2 regions of the Actinoplanes sp. NPDC026619 genome follow, and region 2 is predicted to be linked to the other one. Evidence: riboswitches for the same ligand, from Rfam matches in the RefSeq annotation. Region 2 holds a riboswitch; the other holds the start of a gene.

Region 1 (5,904 bases), on a different contig from region 2:
GATCATCCAGGGGTCGCGTGGCTGCCAGCTCGCGCAGTTCGTGGCCGACCCGGGCAATCGGGCCCGGCTGATCGGGCACGCCGGCGGCACGGTCCTGCCGGACGACCCGAACGAGACGGTCGTCTTCACCGTCTACGTCACCCCGGCCCGGCGCGGCGGCAAGCTGCTGGCCGAGCTGGTCGAGGCGGTGGCCGCCTGGTCACGGGCGTGCGGGCGGGACAGATTGATGCTGGAGGTGGCGGAGGGTAATCACCGCGCCATCCGTGCGTACGAAAAATTGGGTTTCGAGGACACCGGTGAGCGGGTGCCCCACCCGGTCGTGCCGAAGCTCACCGAGCTGCGGATGCGTCGTCGGATCTGACGAGGTCGCGCTGCCAGAGGATGTCCGACTCCACCTCGCGGTAGCCCATCTCCCGATTGATCCGCAGCATGTGCTCGTTCGTCGTGGCATTGAACGTGTCGATCACCTCGACGCCCGGGCAGAACGTCCGGGTGTAGGCGAGATTGGCCAGCTTGATCAACAGCCCGAGCCGATGGCCACGGTGGGCGGGTGCGACCAGGGTGCCGCTCTGCCAGGCATGCGGCCCGCCGTCGGCCATGCAGTTCATCATGGTCCAGGCGACCAGGCGCTCGCCGTGCATCGCGCCGGTGTGGAAGGTGACCCGCCCGCGGGCGACCCGGCTCCGCTCGCCTTCGCGGATCCGCTCGGCGTCGACGACCTCCGGCTCCCAGTCCAGATCGCCGGTCGGCGCCTCCCCGAGGAAGCTGCTGTCGAGCGCCGCGACGTCATCGATGATCTCCTCGGGCGGCACGCCGCTCCACTGGACCAGCCGATAGCCGTCAGCCCGGGTCCAGGCATCGGCCAGCATCGCGGCGTACCGGCCCTGGTCGGCCTCGCGCAGGTCGAGCCGGCTGCGCAGCTCCTCGAGGCCGGCCTGCGCGCCCATCGCGCCGGCGAAGCCCACATTCGACGGCTGCTTGACCGACTGGCCGAGCAGCCGCACCCGCCCCTGCGACCGGGCGCGCTCGACGGCCACCTCATAGAGCTCGCGACCCACCCCGCGCCGCCGGAGCGGTGGCGTCACCAGCAGCTCGACGTGCGCGTTGCCGAGGTTGTCGACCTGCGGGTACATCATCTCGAGGTAGCCGGCCGGCGCACCGTCGAGGCGGGCGAGGAAGTATTCCGAGGTGTGGCCCGCGGGCGGCGTGGTCACCCGGGCCGCGAACACCTCGCGACTCTGGATCGGGAGGTCGGCCCGGTCGTGCGCCATGCAGGCCGAGTCGATCTCATAGGCGTCATCGGGCGACACGAGCGGACCGATAGAGACGGACATGGCCGCCACCCTGCCGGGCAGCGGCCATGAAACCAAACGATTTTGGTCGGGAGGACGAACGCACAGCGCCTCCGGCACTGGGTCGTTGGGCACCTCGAGAGATTGTCGCCAAGCTCGAAGGTGAGGGGCCGCGTACGGCGTCGGCCCTCCCGCAGAGAGCATCCTGCCGACACTGAGATCGGTGCGCAAGTCCTCTGCGGATGGAATCTTCAACTTAAGGCAGAGTAGTGGTTACCGAGAGTTATCCAAGCAGGCCGGCCTCGCGAGCGCCCTTCAGCGACGGTTTGATCCGATGAGTCGGCCCGACCAGCTCGGCCACCGCGTCCAGCGTCTTGAGCCCCTCACCGGTATTGAAGACGACCGTCTCCTTCTCCGGGTCGAGCTTGCCGCTCGCGACCAGCTTCTTGAGCACGGCCACCGTGGTGCCGCCGGCCGTCTCGGCGAAGACGCCGGTCGTCTCGGCCAGTAGCCGGATGCCCTCGCGGATCTCGTCGTCGTCGGCGTAGTCCATCCAGCCACCGGTGCGGCGGACGGCCTCGATCGCGTACGCCCCGGCGGCCGGGTCGCCGATGTTCAGCGACTTGGCGATGCCGGTCGGCTTGACCGGAATGATCTGATCGGTGTCGTTCTGCAACGCCGTCGCGATCGGGTTGCAGCCGGCCGACTGGGCGCCGAACACGGCCCAGCCGCCCTCGGGCGCGGTGACCAGGCCGATCTCGACCAGCTCGGTGAAGGCTTTGTCCACCTTGGTGAGCAGCTCGCCGGAGGCCATCGGGATGACGACCTGGGCCGGGATGCGCCAGCCGAGCTGCTCGGCGACCTCGTAACCGAGCGTCTTGGAGCCCTCGGCGTAGAACGGGCGCACGTTCACGTTGACGAACGCGGTGTCCTCGAACTCGTCGGTCTCGACCAGTTCGCCGCAGAGCCGGTTGACGTCGTCGTAGGAGCCCTCGATGGCGACCAGTTCCCCGCCGTACACCGCGGTGGTGATGATCTTGCCCGGCTCGAGGTCGTGCGGGATGAAGACGATGCTCGGCACACCGGCCCGAGCGGCGTGGGCGGCGACCGAGTTGGCCAGGTTGCCGGTCGAGGCGCAGGCGAAGCGGGTGAAGCCGAGGCCGCGGGCGGCGGTGAGCGCCACCGAGACGACCCGGTCCTTGAACGAGTGGGTCGGGTTGGCCGAGTCGTCCTTGACGAACAGCGGGGCGCGCAGGCCGACGGCGGCGGCCAGGGCGGGCGCGCTGACCAGCGGGGTCAGGCCGGGGTCGAGGGTCACCCGGGTGGCCGGGTCCTGGCCGGCCGGAAGCAGACCGGCGTAACGCCAGATGTTCTGCGGGCCGGCCTCGATCTGCTCACGGGTTACCCGCGCAAGTGCGGCCTGGTCGTAGGCCACCTCGAGCGGGCCGAAACACTCGTAACACGCGTGCTGCGCGACGAGCGGATATTCGGCGCCACAGGCGCGGCAGACGAGGCCGCGGGCCGGGGAATCGGTAACAGTGGGTGTGCTGACGGCAGACGTCATCGAGGCCTTCCCTCTCATCTTTCCCCGGCGGCAATCTGCCGCGGCGAGGACGGAATTAGCACCTGCCGAGCGCGGCCTCTTCTTCGAGACATGCACGGTGGTTGCCGGGGCTTCACAGGGCCGTTCCCTCTGCCCCTCTGGATGAGGTATTCAGTTGTGTTTCCAACACCTTACGTCGGCCTTGGGCCCTCTGCGCCAGCAGAATCCCGAGGTGTGAGCGGCACAACCCCTACGAGGTGATGTCCTTGCGGGTGAAGCGCCAGAACGCCAGCGACCAGAAGACGGTGGCGTAACAGATCGCCGCGATCGCGCCCTTGACCAGGTCATCCACCTGCGCCGGAGTGGAAAGCAGGCCCAGCCAGGCGTCGCTGAAGTGGGTCGGCAGCAGGGTGCGCACGCTGCCCAGCGCGGTGATCTGGTCGAGGATGCTGGAGAGGATCCAGAGCAGCACCGCGCCGCCCACCGCGCCCAGCGCCGCGTCGGTCAGCACCGACAGCAGGAAGGCCAGGCCGGCCACCACCAACATGATCACCGCGAGGTACGCGACGATGCCGGCCAACCGCAGCAGGCCCTCACCGGCCGGGATGGCGGCCGCGATGGTGCTGCCCAGCGGATGCCAGCCGTAGCGCAGGGTGCCGACCAGCAGGCCGGTCCCGGCCAGGATCAGCAGCGCCAGCAGCGAGTAGCCGAGCGCGACCACCAGCTTCACGGCCAGCAGACGGACCCGGGGCACCGGGATGGCCAGCAGGTAGCGCAGGCTGCCCCAGCTGGCCTCGCTGGCCACCGGGTCGCCGCAGAACAGCGCGACCACCACGACCAGCAGGAAGCCGGCCGACACCGCAAGGCAGAACAGCGCGAAGTTCAGGCCGCCCGAGGTGGCCAGGTCGACCAGGCTGCCGAACGCCCCGCCGTTGTTCTCGTCGTCGCCGTTGCCGCCGCCGAACTCGAACGCGACCAGGATGATGATCGGCAGCAGCGCCATGAAGCCGAGCGCGAGCTGGGTCCGCCGCCGCGACGCCTGCCGCCGCACCTCGGCCCAGATCGGCATGGTCGCCGACGCCCGATAGCCCGTTACCGCGCTCATCGGTCTCCACTCCCCCGCGAGTTGTCCCCGACCAGCGCGAGGAAGGCATCTTCAAGTCGCCGGCGCGGGACCACGCGATCCACGTCGACGCCGGCCCGGACCAGCGACGCCACCGCCTCGGAGCGGGACGTGCCGTTCATGTCCACGATCAGCCCGGACGGACCGTCCGGAAGCACCGATCTGACCCCCAGTTTTTCCAAGATCAAAGATGCCGCCGGTACGTCGGAGACCTCGATCTGCACCGAGGGCGACTCCCCGACGATGTCCTCGACCGGCCCGGACGCCACGATCCGGCCCTTGTTGACCACCACCGCGTGCGTGCAGGTCTGCTCCACCTCGGCGAGCAGGTGGCTGGAGACCAGCACCGCCCGCCCGTCGGTGGCGTAGCGCTTGAGCACCCGGCGCATCTCGGCGATCTGCGGCGGGTCGAGGCCGTCGGTCGGCTCGTCCAGCACCAGCAGCTCGGGCAGGCCGAGCATGGCCTGGGCGATGGCCAGCCGCTGGCGCATGCCGTGGCTGTACTTCTTGGTCTTGCGGTGCACCGAGTCGCCCAGGCCGGCGATCCGCAGCGCCTCGTCGAAGTGCGCGTCCGCCTCCGGCCGCCCGGTCGCGAGCCAGTAGGCCTTCAGGTTTTCGTAGCCGCTCAGATGCGGCAGGAAGCCGGGGCCTTCGACCAGCGCGCCCACCCGGGACAGGATCGGCGCGCCCGGCATCAGCCGGTGGCCGAACACCAGCGCGTCGCCGCCGGTCGGCATGGTCAGCCCCATCAGCACCCGCAGCGTGGTCGTCTTGCCCGCGCCGTTCGGCCCGAGCAGGCCCACGACCTGGCCACGCTCCACCGAGAAGCTGACCTCTTCAACAGCGACGAAGCCATCGCCGTACGCCTTCCGCAGCCCCCGAACCACCAGCGGCGTGTCCGCGAAGTCGGAAAGAACCTCGTCGTGCCGCCGGCGCCGCAGGCCGCGCCGCACGAGCAGGACCACCGCGAGACCCAGCGCGATCGCCACCAGCAGGCCGCCCAGCACCCAGCGCCACACCGTCTGCGGGTTGGCGATCGGCGTGCCCACCACGGTCGGCAGGGTGAGTTGGGTGCCGAGCTGGACGGTGTAGGTGATCGGCTTCGCCGGGCTGAGGAACGCCTGGTCACTGGTGGCGACCACGACCCGCACGGTGTGCCCGGAGTCGATCCGCCGGACGATCGCCGGCAGCGTCACGGTGACCGGCTGGGCCGCATCGATCGAGGCCGGCAGGCCGGTGAGCCGGACCGGCGCGACCAGACCGGCGCTGAGCGTCTCGGCGCCCGACTCGTCGACGTCGTAGAGCTTGACGAAGACCGTGGCCTCACCGGTCGGCGACGCCACGCGCAGCTGCACGGCCGGCGCGCCGGCCACCTCGATCGCGCTGGTCACCGGGGTGGATTCGAACGTCGCGTACTGGCCGGGGATGTCGGCGGCGACCCCGCCGAGCAGCTCGCTCAGGCGGCTGCCGGCGCCGGGCAGCGAGGAAAGGGCGGCCGGGTTGCCGTTCGGCGGGTTCGCGACCGGCTGCGCCGGCCCGGCGAGGGAGACCTGGGTGCTTCCGGTTCCGCCGAGGCTTGGGTACGCCTTCGTCGAGTAACCGTTGGTCACGAGGCCCCGGTCGAGCGCGCTGAAGCCGGCCACCCGGGAGTAGGTGAAGTCGTCCGACGGCGCCTTGCCTTCGCCCTTCACGTAGTGGTCGAGCCACTGCACGGTCAGGTATTTCACCCGGTCCTGGTCGGTCTGCGGGCCGGCGCCGCCGTCGTGGCCGCCGGTGAACCAGGCGACCTTCACCGGTGTGCCGGTCGCGGCGATGCCCTTGGCGTTCGCGTCGCCCTCGGCGAGCGGGAAGAGCGTGTCGACCGCGCCCTGGATCAGCAGGGTCGGCGCCTTGATCTGGTCGAGCACGGTGGCCGGGCTCGACTTGCGCAGCAGAGCGGTCGTCGC
Region 2 (5,904 bases):
CGAGGTCATGTGGCGCTATTGGAGCGAGCACTACCAGGACCGATCGGCCGTGCGGGCGGCGCTCGTGCGCCTCTATTACCTGCTCCGCCCGGCGATCCCGCGACCCGCGCAGATCCGGCTGCGGCAGGCGTTCACCCGGGTGCAGGAGCAGGCCACCTTCCCGGCCTTCCCGGTCGAGACCGCGCTGCACGATTTCCACGAGTGGATGTTCCAGCTGGTCGCGACGTTCGCCGGCCGCCCGGTGCCGTGGCTCGGCCTGTGGCCCGGCGGCCACACCTGGGCCCTGGTGCTGACCCACGACGTCGAGACCGCCGCCGGCCTGGCCAACATCGAGGTCCTGCGCGACATCGAACGCGCCGCCGGCCACCGCTCCTCGTGGAACTTCGTGCCCCTGCGCTACCGCACCCCCGACGGAGTCCTGACCGCGCTGCGGGCCGAGGGCTGCGAAATCGGCGTTCACGGCCTGCGACACGACGGCCGCGACCTCGGCTCACGCCGGCTGCTCCGGCGCCGGCTTCCCACCATCCGGGTGTACGCCGAGAGGTGGCAGGCCGCCGGATTCCGCGCACCCGCCACCCAGCGCACCTGGAGGTGGATGCCGGAGCTGGGTTTCGCCTACGACAGCTCCTACCACGACACCGCCCCGTACGAGCCGCGCCCCGGCGGCAGCCTCAGCTACCTGCCCTACTTCATCGGCTCCCCGGGCGCCCCCGGCGACATGGTCGAGCTGCCGATCACCCTGCCGATGGACCACACCCTGTTCGCCATCCTCCAGCACCAGGACGCAACGCTCTGGCTCGACAAGGCCACCCACCTGCGCGACCGGAGCGGCCTGGCCCTGATCCTCACCCACCCCGACTACGCCACCGACCCACGCGTGACCGACGGCTACCGCCAGCTGCTGGACAAGTTCCACGACGACCCCACCGCGTGGCGCCCCCTGCCCGCCGAAGCCGCCGCCTGGTGGCAACGCCGAGCGGTCTCCACGGTGACCAGATCTCCGGCCGGCTGGACGATCGAGGGCCCAGCCAGCACCGAAGGCACCGTTCACCTCTGCCGCCCAGGCACCCCAGCCCTCACCAACCCGCAGTGACCGGCCGCGCCTGCGCTTGCCGGATCGCGCACGTGAGAGGGCTTGTCATGTTGACGCCCTTGACATCAGGACGTGATTGACTGCATCTCTAGGCATATGCCCGCAACGTGGCGGGGCACTCCGTCCTTGGGCGGCCCGCCAGGCGGCTTTTCGCGGACCGGCACGAGATGGGGAGCAAAGATGCGTATCAGCGACATTCTCCGCGTCAAGGGCGACCGAGTCGTCACGGTACAACCCACCGCAGACGTGACCCAGCTGCTGACCCTCCTGGCCGAACACAAGATCGGCGCCCTGATCGTCTCAGCCGACGGCGCCCGCGTCGACGGCATCGTCAGTGAGCGCGACGTGGTGCGCGCCCTGGCCGCCCGAGGCGCCGCCGTCCTGACCGAACCGGTGTCGAACATCCACACGGTGCAGGTGCGCTCGGTCGCTCCCGAGGCCCCCATCGAAGAAGTAGAGCGCCTGATGACCGACAACCGCTTCCGCCACGTGCCGGTGGTCGAGAACGGCGCCCTCAAGGGCGTGGTGAGCATCGGCGACGTGGTGAAGAACCGCATCGACGAGCTGGAAGCCGAACGAAGCAGCCTGACCGGCTACATCACCGGCGAACGAGTCTGACGCCCACCACCCACCCGGCGACCATGCCGTTCCGCCGGGTGGGCGGCAGCCGAGCCTGGCCTCGCCCGAAGGAATCCGGCGTTCGCAGTCGGCGGACGCGTTTCCGCCCGGGTGCTTCGGCCGCCGAATCGAGCAGCGAGTGAGGCCGGCGATTCTCGACCCCACCGAACCCCTCGCGCGCCGCTCGGACCGTCGGCCTGCCTTGACGGGCCGACCGGCCCGCCGGGGTGCGGCGGAGGCCCGCCGGAGCTGGCACAACGCTGCTGGACTGGGGTTTCTCGGCCCGGCCGTGTGGGCTGGACCACTCGGCCCATGCGTCAGCGAAGCGGGTGGGTGGCTGCTAACGTGTCGGGCAGGTCATGAGTGTCAGCGCGTAGCCCCGGCTTGCTGACCGGCAACCCTTGCGTTCGCGATGGGGTGCCCCGGGTGAGGACCGGGCCCGGCGTCGACCGACGCGGGCAAGCGCGGACCCTCCTGGGTCCCTGATCCTCGCAGAGGTCTGCCATGTCCCTTGCCGTCCACACCACCGACCTCGACGTCATCGGCGCCGGTTTCGTGCACCTCGACTACGCCGCCACCGCGCCCTGCGTCCGAGCCGCCGCCGACGCCGTGAACGCCCTGCTCCCCAGCTACGGCAGCGTGCACCGCGGCACCGGCCCCCGCTCGCAGACCTCCACCCTGGAATACGAGCGCGCCCGCGCCGTCATCGCCTCCTTCCTCGGCTGTCGCCCCAGCGACCACGTCGTCTTCACCCGCAACACCACGGACGCGCTGAACCTGCTGGCCCGCGCCCTCCCGCCAGGCACCACCACCGTCCTCTTCGACGGCGAGCACCACGCCAACCTCCTGCCCTGGCCCAACCAACTCCGCCTGCCCGCCCCCACCAGCCCGGAAGAGGCCGTAGCAGCCGTCGACCGCGCCTTAACCGCCCTCCGCGCCACCGAGTCCGCCGCCGACCAGGTCTCCGCACCCGCCGCCCGTGATTCCGCCTACACGGCCGTGCGCGACTCAGGATCCGCGTCGGCCGCCGTGGGTGGTTCCCAGTTCGCGGCCGCCGGCCTGGGTGGCTCCGTGCCGGCTGGCCGCCGCCCCGTGCTGCTGGCGGTGACCGGTGCCAGCAACGTGACCGGCGAGCTGTGGCCGATCACGGCCTTGGCCGAGGTCGCGCACTCCCACGGCGCCCGCATCGTCGTCGACGCCGCCCAACTGGCCCCGCACCGGCCGATCGACCTGCGCGAGATCGGCGCCGACTACGTCGCGCTCTCCGGCCACAAGCTCTACGCCCCGTTCGGCGCAGGCGTGCTTGCCGGCCGCGCCGACTGGCTGGACGGGGCTCCGCCCTACCTGGCCGGCGGCGGAGCGAGCGCCGCAGTCGGCGACACGATCGGCGACGTCCGCTGGCAGGCCGGCCCGGCGAGGCACGAGGGCGGCACGCCGAACCTGCTGGGTGCGGTGTCCTTGGCAGCGGTCTGTGCGGCCTTGACCGAGGCCGACCGAGCCGAGCTGCACGACCGTGAGCAACAACTGCTGACCCAGCTGCGCGACGGCTTGCGGTATGTGACTGGCGTGTCCGAGGTGAGCATCTTCGGACCGCGGAGCGAGCGTGTGGGAATCGTATCGTTGTCGCTCCCGGGCCACGACCCGTCCGGCGTGGCGACACGCCTGGCCGACGAATTCGGCATCGGCGTCCGCGCCGGCCTGTTCTGCGCCCACCCGCTGGTCCGCCGATTGACCGGCGCCACCGGCAACAACGGCTGCGATGGCGGCCTGCTGCGCATCAGCTTCGGCTTGGGCACCACCCCGGCCGACATCGACTGCCTGCTGGCCGCCCTGCAATCAGTGCTGAGGTAGGAAGACCGCGGACATCTACGCGCCAGGATCATGGAGCTCGGCGTAGATCTGGTTGATCTAAGGTGCCGGCATGTCGATTCTCGCCACGGACGCGCACCGTGCCGGTCACCAGATGCGGCACCGAGCGCTGCGCTGGGGCGCGGTGCTCTGGGTGGCGGTCATGTTCGCGGGCGCGCTGGCCTCGATCGGCACATGGGTGGGATGGCGGAACGCCGATCCTCTGCCCAGCGATCAGCAGATGACGGAGATCGTCGGCGAGGTACTACCGGCGGCTACGGTCGGTGAGGTCGAGCGGTGGGACGTGACTTTCGGCGACCGGATGCCTGACTGGGTCAGTCTGCTGATCACCGACGACGAGTACGACGGCGGATCGGCACTGGTGACAGTGCCGGTGACGGACATCTCGGCGGTTCGCGAAACCCTGGCGCGGACCGGCTGGCGGATCCTGCCGAACTCAGGTGCCAAACGGCTCAGCGATGCTCAAACCGTGGAGTTCGTAACCGCGCGTCGTCACGGCGTGGAGATGGCCGTCTTCCACGACACTTCGTACGGCGGCGACGGCATTGTCTTCCAGCATCCCGAGCCCACTGCGGTGCGGGAGTTGGCGCTGGTCGGCGGCATCGTCGGGCTGCTGATCGGCGGATGGGTGGCGCTGAGGTTCACCGCCCGGCACGTCGGTCGCCGGCCCTGGAACGTGCCGGCCTGGTCCGGGGGCGCTCTGCTGGCGCTTCCGACGGCCGCAGCGATCTCACAACTGCTCCGCCCCTCAGCGGCGATTCCACCGGACGTGCCCGGAGCGCCGTGGGAGGCGTACATGATCTTCAAGCTGTTGACCGGCCTCGGGTTGATCGGCTGGGGATATGCCCTGGCGTTGCGCCTGCGGCACCGATCCAGGTGACGCCCTGAAGCCGGGGCATGCGGGTTGATCATCCGGCCGGGAACTGCGTCTGGTGAGCCGATCCAGCTCGGCAAGGGCCGCTCGGTGTAGCCGCTCCAGCTTGGCGATCAGACCCCGGCGGGCGTTCACGGGCAGAAAGCGCCGGGTCGTATCCCGCTGGGTCCGTCCCGGCCGGCGACGCCGGCCTGAGAGACTCGGACCATGACCATCGTCAAGATCAACGCCATCACCGTGCCGGCAGACAGCGGCGACGAGCTGGCACGCCGTTTTGCCGCGCGGGCCGGCGCCGTGGATGACCAGGACGGTTTCGAAGGCTTCGAGTTGCTCCAGCCGGCCGACGAGCGGACGACGTGGCTCGTGGTCACCCGCTGGCGTGATGAGGAGGCATTCCAGGCATGGGTCAGTTCACCGGCTTTCGCGCACGGGCACCGCTCAGCCGCCGAGCGCGGCGGCAACCCCGCGCCGCCGCCGGTCGGGGTGCACAGCGAGGTCTGGACCTATGTGCCCGCCGGGGGATCGAGTCCGACGCGGTCATGACCGACGGTACGACGCCGATATGGCCACTGGCGTCGGTGGCACACGACTGTCCCCGCCAGCCGCGATGATGGAGCGATGACGACCTATTCCGGCACGAAGGAGTTCGAAGGCGCGACCTTCGTCAAGGCCAGCTTCAAGGGCGCCGCCCTGCGATTCTGCGATGTCAGCGGTGTGACGATGCGCGGCGTCGATGTGGACGGACTCGACATCGACAGCCACGACCTGTCCTTCGGCAGCCTCTTCGTCAACGGGGTCGACGTGGTGCCGCTCGTGGATGCCGAGCTCAACCGGCAGTTCCCGGGCCGCGAGCTGCAGAAGGCGCAGACGCTCGAGGGGCTGCGCGAGGGCTGGGTCGCCGTGCAGTCCGCGTGGCAGACGACGGTGGCGGGCACGCCGCCCGGCCTGGTGGACGCCCACGTCGAGGACGAGTGGTCCTTGGCCCAGACCCTGCGGCACCTGGTCCTGGCGACCGACGCCTGGCTCCGCGGCGCGATCCTGCGGGTGCAACAGCCGTTCCACGAGATCGGCCAGATCTTCACCGGGGCCGACGAGATGGGCTTCGACATGTCGATCTTCCGCGCGGAACCGCCGGTCTTCGCGGAGATCCTCGCGGTGCGTGCCGAGCATCAGCGGCTGGTGACCGATTTCCTGGCCACGGCCACGACGGAGCTGCTCGCCGAGGAACGCGAGAACCCGTGGGGCGGCGGTGACTGGCATCCCAGCGTCGGTGACTGCATTCGCGTGATCCTGGAGGAGGAATGGGCGCACCTGCGCTACATCCGACGGGATCTCGCTCGTTTGCGATAGCCCAGAAGAAGCCGGCCATGTGCTGAACTGGGAGGCGTGCAGATGCGTCCCGTAGAACTGGAGGCGATCCGTGCCGGGGATGTCGAGGTGGCGTTCCGCC

Evidence for each region. A riboswitch is a leader RNA that binds a small molecule or an ion and turns the genes downstream of it on or off. The one in region 2 is predicted to bind S-adenosylmethionine.
Region 1: another riboswitch for S-adenosylmethionine. It lies ahead of thrC (threonine synthase); the one in region 2 lies ahead of AB0E90_RS38735 (aminotransferase class V-fold PLP-dependent enzyme).

What each region holds. Positions count from the first base shown of each region.
Region 1 is NZ_JBEZYA010000007.1:230,409-236,312, reverse strand. It holds gene AB0E90_RS17990 (GNAT family N-acetyltransferase) at 1-361, shown strand, start outside; gene AB0E90_RS17985 (GNAT family N-acetyltransferase) at 330-1,334, opposite strand; gene thrC (threonine synthase) at 1,576-2,856, opposite strand; SAM riboswitch class I at 2,868-3,004, opposite strand; gene AB0E90_RS17975 (ABC transporter permease subunit) at 3,086-3,940, opposite strand; gene AB0E90_RS17970 (alpha/beta fold hydrolase) at 3,937-5,904, opposite strand, start outside.
Region 2 is NZ_JBEZYA010000024.1:20,887-26,790, reverse strand. It holds gene AB0E90_RS38745 (hypothetical protein) at 1-1,093, shown strand, start outside; gene AB0E90_RS38740 (CBS domain-containing protein) at 1,274-1,711, shown strand; SAM riboswitch class IV at 2,067-2,182, shown strand; gene AB0E90_RS38735 (aminotransferase class V-fold PLP-dependent enzyme) at 2,216-3,562, shown strand; gene AB0E90_RS38730 (hypothetical protein) at 3,633-4,460, shown strand; gene AB0E90_RS38725 (antibiotic biosynthesis monooxygenase) at 4,662-4,997, shown strand; gene AB0E90_RS38720 (DinB family protein) at 5,073-5,804, shown strand; gene AB0E90_RS38715 (hypothetical protein) at 5,847-5,904, shown strand, end outside.